DNA from 2 places in the Sinobacterium norvegicum genome. Region 1 is predicted to be linked to the other one. Evidence: predicted binding sites of a transcription regulator. Region 1 holds the regulator's gene; the other holds the start of a gene.
What was found. The regulator FNR, encoded in region 1, switches genes on or off when oxygen is low (the NO sensors DNR and NnrR bind a similar motif). The targets are predictions, from matches to a motif close to TTGATNNNNATCAA.
Positions count from the first base shown of each region.

Region 2: a site for FNR is predicted at 1,563-1,576, ahead of L9P87_RS09605 (oxygen-binding di-iron domain-containing protein). Genes of this name have one in related genera too.

Region 1 covers NZ_CAKLPX010000001.1:1,056,749-1,061,128, forward strand. The annotation lists gene L9P87_RS04645 (OmpW/AlkL family protein) at 1-551, opposite strand, end outside; gene hemN (oxygen-independent coproporphyrinogen III oxidase) at 847-2,241, shown strand; gene fnr (fumarate/nitrate reduction transcriptional regulator Fnr) at 2,358-3,119, shown strand; gene L9P87_RS04660 (TonB-dependent receptor plug domain-containing protein) at 3,461-4,380, shown strand, end outside.
Region 2 covers NZ_CAKLPX010000002.1:129,564-133,943, reverse strand. The annotation lists gene L9P87_RS09610 (Tex family protein) at 1-1,456, shown strand, start outside; gene L9P87_RS09605 (oxygen-binding di-iron domain-containing protein) at 1,634-2,431, shown strand; gene L9P87_RS09600 (extracellular solute-binding protein) at 2,591-3,688, shown strand; gene L9P87_RS09595 (hypothetical protein) at 3,932-4,380, shown strand, end outside.

The DNA.
Region 1 (4,380 bases):
AGCCATTTATCACTGATGTAGTAATCCAAGCCCGCCTGTGCCGCCAAACCAAATGAATCATCTAGATCCATCGACGTATTACCCAGGGCCGCATCTAAACCGCTATCAACATCCTCACTAAAGAAGACGGTATAGTTAACACCGACGCCGACATAGGGCTGCCACGGACTATTACTGTCGCCCATGGGATAAAACTGAGCGCTGACTGTCGGCGGTAAATGCTTTACAGAACCTATGTCTGCTCCGGCCATGGCGCCGCCATCGAAGGTTAAATCGTGCTCGAAAGGTGTGGCCGCCAAGACTTCCACGCCCCACTTAGAGCTGAACATATACGTGCCAGAAAAGCCTATTTGTGTATCGTTATTAACGCTGGCCTTACCCAAACCCGCCGCCGCGCCATCAAGCTTGATCTCCCCACTACTTACGTTTGGCGCAACGGTTGCAGCACCAAAGCGAACAATAATGTCACCGGCTTCCAGCGCCTGAGCAGCCGGAGCAATAGAAACGGCGGCAATGGCAGCAACCAAAAGTGTATTCATTTGTGTCTTCATTATTTTTCCCTATATCATCCAAATATGACCAACTGTTAATGGGGCCATTATTAACCCTTTAATAAATAAGGTTATTGCGATGGATCAATAAAAAATGAACAGAAGATATAATCCTTGTAAAATATGTGGGCTTTATACTGTAAACTCGTCTGAATAGATGAGGTGATAGACGTAATGAATTGATATTGCTATACCCATGCTGCTTTTCAGCCCTTCGCTTGATGCAGCGCATTACTATTTATTCACCAACATAGATAATAAACTGTTCATTTTTCATCGCTGGAGCCGATAACCCATGCCCGAAACACAGACCAATATCACACCGACTTGGGACAGTGAGCTAATTAAGAAATACGATGTTTCCGGCCCTCGATATACCTCTTACCCAACAGCCAATTTATTCGGCAGCCAATTCCAGCATCAGCAATATGTGAGCATAGCCGAACAAGACAGCGATAATATCGCACCCATTTCGCTCTATATTCACATTCCTTTTTGTGAAAACATTTGCTACTACTGTGCCTGTAATAAGGTAGTCACCCGCGACCGAAGTAAAAGTCGTGAATACCTCGGCTATCTAGAGCAAGAAATAGCCCTGCGCGGCAAGCTCCATGGCAAACGGCCTGTGACACAGCTCCACTTTGGTGGCGGAACACCGACATTTTTAGCCCCCGCCGAGCTGACTGAATTGATGGTAATGCTGGGGAGGCACTTCAATTTAAGCGACAGTGATAGCCGGGAATATTCCATCGAACTCGACCCCCGCACCATCGACCACGATTATATTGCGCTATTAAAAGGCCTGGGCTTCAACCGCGTCAGTCTCGGCATACAAGACTTTCATCCACCGGTGCAAAAAGCTATCAACCGTGAACAAAGCGTCGAGATGGTCAGTGACTTGATTGATACTCTGCGCAACAATAAATTCGACTCGATTAGCTTCGATTTGATTTACGGTCTGCCCCACCAGTCGGTCAGCTCGTTCAGCGAAACCCTGGCCACCGTTATCAAGCTGAACCCCGACCGCTTGTCCATTTACAATTACGCCCACCTACCCGATCGCTTCAAGACCCAGCGCTCTATCGACCGCCTGACGTTACCGACTGCGCAGGAAAAACTGGAAATCATGGCGCACATTGGCACCACTCTCGATCAGGCGGGTTACGACTACATTGGCATGGATCATTTTGTTAAACCCGACGATGAGCTGGCTAAGGCGAGAAAAAATAAACGTTTACAACGAAATTTCCAGGGCTACTCGACCTGCCTGGCAACGGATTTAATCGGCCTTGGCGTATCATCAATCACCTCACTTTCAGATACTTACAGCCAAAACGAAAAGGACTTAACAAAGTATTACGAGCTTGTAAAGACAGGTCAATTACCTATTGTAAAAGGGTACCCTCTTACTGTAAAAAATACACTACACAGAGAAATTATTATGTCTCTAGCCTGTCAGCTAGAACTTGATATTGTCGCCATCGAACAGCAGTTTGACATTGACCTCAAGCAATTGTTCTCTAATCAGTGGCCACAGTTGCTCGAGTTCGAAGCCGATGGCTTGATTAGCTTAAGCGACAAGCAGCTGGTTGTGAGCGATAAGGGCCGCCTGTTTCTTCGGCAACTTTGTATGGTTTTTGATGAGTACCTCAACATTGGTGACGGTACTCGATTTTCAAAAACCCTGTAGTAGATTGACCCCTGCATTGAGCAGGAACAGTAAAATTTGACGCACGCAGACCTGTCTTCACTCTCATAACAGAGTGCAACAGACTGCTTAGGGAGAGAGACCGGATGCAATCAATCATGGCTGAACAACTCAGTGACAACACCACAACAGCACTTAACTGTCGTGGCAGCGCCTTCCAAACAAAATGCGGTAATTGTCGTCTTAACGCTATTTGTCTGCCTATCGCAGTGCAAGAGCCTGATTTGGACGCCCTAGATACCGTCGTTCATCGCAACAAACCGCTGCGTAAGGGTGACCACGTCTTCCGCGAAAACGATAACTTCAACTCGATCTACGCAATCCGCTCAGGCTTCGTCAAGGCCTACCGCCTCACTGACGACGGCAAAGAGCAGGTCACCGGCTTTTACTTCCCCGGTGAAATAATTGGCATGGACGGCATCAGCCAGAATAAACACAGTATTTCTGCCAAGGCGCTCGAAACTGCCGCCATCTGCGAGATCCCCTTCGATGATATTGAAAGCCTTAGCACCCGCTTCCCATCGATGCAGCGTCACCTATTCTCATTGATGAGTCAGGAGATCATCCAAGATCAACAATTGATTACATTGCTGAGTAAGAACACCGCTGAAGAACGCATCAGCGCTCTGATTCTCTCTATCTCAGACCGTAATGCAGCACGCAAGCTGTCGACAACCTCCTTCAGACTACCTATGTCACGTACCGATATTGGTAACTATTTAGGGCTTACCGTCGAGACCGTCAGCCGTGTATTCAGCCGTTTCCAAAAGAATAATATTCTCGAAGTGAACAATAAAGAGATTACTATTCTTGACCTTGAGGCAATACGCTCTATCATATCTCCACAGCAAGAAGCATAAGCTTCAGCCCACCCCCCCGGGTTGCTCTCGAAAGCGGTCATCTGTATTAACAGATGGCCGTTTTTTTTGTCCAGAATTCAACCAAGAAGAACCCTCTTCTCTCGTTGGCTAGCTCGCCGCCAACCTACACCCTAACAAACCTACAAAGCCGATTTCATCGACTATCAATAGGCAGACATTAGCCCTGTAATCAATTCACAACAGACAGGGTATTCATTATTTCAACATTATTTCCATTTTTTATTTGAGGGAGAGGATGAGCTCTTCGTGGTTATGCTTGAGGGCTAAAAAATAAGCTCGCTGTATTGAAGAAATACACTAAACCATTGAGGAACCTTGGAATGAATCTACAAAAGCCTATGGTGCAAGCTGTCAAGCTAGCGCTGAGCGGTGCATTTTTATCAACCCTAACACTGCCGGTGAGTATCGCTCACGCACAGCAGCCCCAAGCCACTGAAGAAGTTATTGTTACCGGCTCTCGTATCTCGCGTGATGAATTTTCATCATCCAGCCCAATGGCGGTATACAGCGCCGAAGATCTGGCGAAATCAAGCGCCAGCAGCATTGATGAATTTCTGATGAAGACACCAGAATTCACCGGCTCCAGCCTCGGCAATAGCACCAACAACGGCAATAATGGCGGCAAAATGGTCAACCTACGCGGCCTTGGCTATAAGCGTACGTTAGTGCTAATTAACGGTCGCCGTCAGGTCAGCAGCTTTGTTGGCGGCCCCGACGACCTAGGCGCAGTTGATCTGAATACCATTCCAATGGCAATGGTTGAACGTATTGAAGTTCTGAAAGACGGTGCCTCAACAGCTTACGGCTCCGATGCAATTGCCGGTGTGGTTAACATCATTACCCGCAGAACTTTTGACGGCGTTAAGATTGTCGGTGGCGGCGGTGCATATACAGCTGGTGAAGATGGCTTGGACGGCAAGAACAAAGATCTCTCCATCTTAATGGGAACCACTAACGATAAAGGTGGTGTTGCCATTGGCCTGGAGTATCACCAGCAAGAAGAAGTAATCCAGGAAAGTCGAAAGTGGGGCGAGAATGCTACCTGGCCAGTATACGACTCTGCCACTCGCAGCTTTACAGACACCAACCAGGGCTCGTCAAACAGCCGTAAGATCACTGTCAGCGGTGATATCAACGATCAAATCGCTGCCCAGGATCCATCACTGGCAGGCAGCAAGTATATTGTTGATGCCAAAACCGGCAAGACGCGCGCCTTCAACGGCGGCGACACGTACAACTA
Region 2 (4,380 bases), on a different contig from region 1:
CCTTATGGGTCAGCTGCGCGAGAAAGCTGAAGAGGGCGCCATTGCCGTCTTTGCCTCCAACCTGAAAGATCTGTTACTCGCCGCGCCAGCCGGACAAAAAGCCACTATTGGTCTCGACCCCGGTATGCGTACCGGGGTTAAAGTCGCCGTTGTCGACGGGCAAGGCAAGGTATTAGATCACTGTGCCATCTATCCAACGCCTCCCCGCAACGATATTATTAATTCAGCCAAAACAGTTGTTGCCCTCGCCGAAAAATATAATGTCGAGCTAATCGCCATCGGTAACGGTACCGCCTCGCGCGAGACCGAGCGTTTTGTCAAAGACATTATTAAAGCCAAACCGGCACTGGGTTTGAAAAGCGTCATTGTCAACGAGGCTGGCGCCTCTATTTATTCCGCCTCAGAGTTTGCCTCACAGGAATACCCCGACCTTGACGTCACCATTCGTGGTGCCGTATCCATTGCGCACCGCTTACAGGATCCATTGGCAGAGCTGGTCAAAATTGACCCTAAATCTATTGGTGTCGGCCAGTATCAGCACGATGTCAGTCAGTCTTCGTTGGCCCGTCAACTAGATACCGTGGTAGAAGACTGTGTTAATGCTGTCGGGGTTGATGTCAATACGGCATCCAGCGCTCTGCTCACTCGTGTATCAGGCTTAAACAAAACGCTGGCCAGTAATATTGTCGCCTTTCGCGATGCCAACGGCGCTTTTAGCAACCGCAAACAACTCAAAGAGGTCACCCGATTTGGCGCCAAAACCTTCGAACAGGCGGCGGGTTTTCTCCGCATCGCCGGTGGTGACAACCCCCTTGACAGCTCGGCAGTGCACCCCGAGTCCTATGATGTAGTAAAACGCATTGTCGATAAAAGCGGGCGGAAAATAGAATCGCTGTTAGGGGACAGCCGCACTCTGCGAGACTTAAAGCCAGCAGACTACACCTCTGATACAGTCGGCCTACCTACCGTCACCGATATTATCAGCGAACTCGACAAGCCTGGCCGCGACCCTCGTCCTGAGTTCAAAACCGCCGAATTCAAAGATGGGGTCGAAAAAATTGCTGACCTGCAACCTGATATGATTCTTGAAGGAACCGTCACCAACGTCACCAACTTTGGCGCCTTTGTCGATATCGGCGTACACCAAGACGGCCTTGTGCATATCTCTGCGCTGTCCAATAGCTATGTCAGCGACCCCCGTGAAGTGGTAAAAGCAGGGGATATAGTCAAGGTTAAGGTGATGGAAGTCGATGCCCCGCGTAAGCGTATAGGTCTTTCAATGCGACTAAGTGACAACGCCAGTGAGGCCGCGGATAACAAACGTGGCGGTGGCGAGCGACGTGCCAACAAAGACAGCGGCCGCGGCACTAATCAGCGCAGCTTTGGCGACAAGAAACCGGCACAAGCCAACGGCACCATGGCAGCACTACTGACCGCCGCCATGAAGAAAAAATAACCCACGCTACCGCTCACAAAAGGCGTTAGATTTAATCTGGCGTCTTTTTTTTGTCTTTTTTTTCATTGAAACAGGCTACAGGATTAACCATACACTTTATGCGTCATTGATTTAAATCAACAACTTACTTTTGGAATCCGATAACTTGTGCGCATAAAATTGGATGAGTAATAAGTAATGAATAACGATAAAGCACAAGTACTATACGATCGCGACGGCCACCAGTGTGTGGTGTTCAGCAACCTTGTCCACGGCGATGGTGTTCAGGCCAACCAGTTTCTCATTATTAATGACAAACACGCCGCCCTCATCGACCCAGGAGGAGATCTTACCTATACCCCTCTAACGATAGCCCTAAGCGGAAGAGTGAAAATTGAAGATCTTGACTATGTTTTTGCCTCCCACCAAGATCCTGACATCATTGCTTCGTTGCCCCGCTGGCTTATGCACAGTAATGCTACCATCGTATGTAGCAAACTTTGGAGTAGGTTCCTGCCGCATCTTGCCTCAAATTTTGTCACTCAAAAATTGGACCGCGATCTGACCAGCCGCATGATTCATCTACCCGATGGCGGTGAAAAAATTCCCTTTGGTGATAGTTTCATCTATTGCATCCCCGCGCATTTTCTCCATTCTGTGGGTAACTTCCAGTTTTTCGACCCCGTCAGTAAAATCTTATTTTCTGGCGATATGGGCGCCTCTATGGTGTCCGAGGAAATGGCAAAACATCCCGTCAGTGATTTTCAGGCGCATATTGCAACCATGAAGGGGTTTCATCAACGTTATATGTGTTCAAAAAAAGCCGCCAAATTATGGGCCGACATGGTGCGGGACATGGATGTTGAAATGCTGGTTCCCCAACACGGCAGCCCCTTTGTGGGCAAGGAGATGATCAACCAATTTCTCGACTGGATCAGCGAATTGGACTGCGGTATCGATCTACTGACTCACCGCGACTACAGCGTACCTTACTAAAAAAATATCAGCGGGGTGTACAACCACCTCGCTGAAAAATACTGATTAACAGCACGATAAACCTAACACTTTTCATAAGGCCTACCTGTTCAGGTAATAGCTTATTGCCGTGTTTTTTTATATGATCCGCGTCATATTAAACAATAACAAGGTCGAGAAATGTCTTTAAAAAATCTTTTTGCTGCGTTCATCGTAAGCTCAGCCTGCGCAGCAGCGACAGCCAGCGCAGAACAACAATCGCTAAATCTCTATAACTGGTCTGATTATCTCGCCGAAGATACGCTGGCCAAGTTCACCGAACAAACAGGCATTGTGGTTAATCTCACCACCTATGAAGAGGAGTCCGAAGCCAATGATGTTCTGCTATCAAAAAGCAGCGACTACGATATCGTTGTCATTGCACTGGACTTTATGGCTGAGCAGCTGGTGAACCAACGGGCATTATTTAAGCCACTAAAAAAGCAACTGCTGCCCAACATGAGCAACCTTGACCCGGCGATGCTGGCAGAAGTCGCCGGTAAAGACCCCTTCAACTATTACGGTGTGCCATATCTGTGGGGCACGATTGGTATCGGCTACAATCCCGCAATGGTCAACCAGCGCTTCAATGGCCAACCCCCTGTCGATTCTTGGAGCTTGATCTTTGAAGTTGAGAACATCAAAAAACTAAGCGATTGCGGCGTTGCCTTTATCGACAGCCCCAATGAAATACTGCCTCTGATCATTAATTACCTTGGCGGCGAGGCTGACACCAAGCATCGCAGCGTCTATGAGAATCTAGCCCGAGAACGACTGGAGGCAATAGCTCCCTACGTCACATTTAACACCGATTATATTTATGACCTCGCCGCAGGTGAATACTGCGCGGTGGTTGGCTGGTCAGGAAATATGATGTATGCGGCAGACATTGCCAGCGAAGCAGACAACGGCGTTGAAATTTTATATTCGCTGCCTCAGGAAGGTGCATCATACTGGTTTGATATGCTGGCAATACCGGTACAGTCACAAAATATAGAGGCAGCCCACACCTTTATAAATTTCATGATGCAACCCGAGGTTATCGCCGATGTCAGTAACTATTTGTGGTACCCCAATATCAACCTTTCAGCCATGCCGTTAATCGATGACGAAATACTGACCGACCCGAACATTTACCCCACCGACGAGATCAAATCAAAATTGTATTTATTGCCTGTGGCGTCGAAGCGAATGACTAAATATCAAAATGCATTATGGCAGTCAGCCGATCAGCGATAGTAAAACCGCGCCATTCGACTGTTGTCTTTGGCGCCGTCATTAGCCTGCGAATGCAGGCTCTGCCTCTTCGATTTTAAAAAATATTATTCCTGCACTCATAGAAATTAAAACCACTCTGACCCTATTTTATATCCCACGTAATTCATTGACCATAACAAATCCTCGCTATAGATTTAACTCCATTGAAAATGAAGCAACGAATGCTTCTTATTTTCTCATCAGTCATATAGAAACGGAGTTCCTATGCCTTCCAGTGCAAGAAAATCAATGGGTAATGCCAATGCGGATTGGGGTGTCTGCGGCTTTACCAGCAGTCTTTATGCCATGTATGAGCACAACCCTTCAAAGAGGCAGCAGCTCAACAATGCCAATACTGCCTTCAGAGTCCTCGCTGAAATAAAAAGCTATTTAATGATGCTTAAGGCCGACGGGGAGCAGACCTTGTTGAATAGCATAGTGGACTTTACGCAATCCTTTGGTTCCCCTTTCGATACCTTCAACATCGATACATATATTGCTCGCATCAATGCCGCAGTTAATCAGTCTGAGAATGCTATCAAGGCCGACAGCCTGTTTGGCATTGCCATGCCTCCTGAGGCGGTCGCCGATTACTTGAAACGCATTTGGCAATACGATTCCACGATAACCACCACCGTTGGCGGCGGTACGGGCAATAAGGATGGCATTTTAGG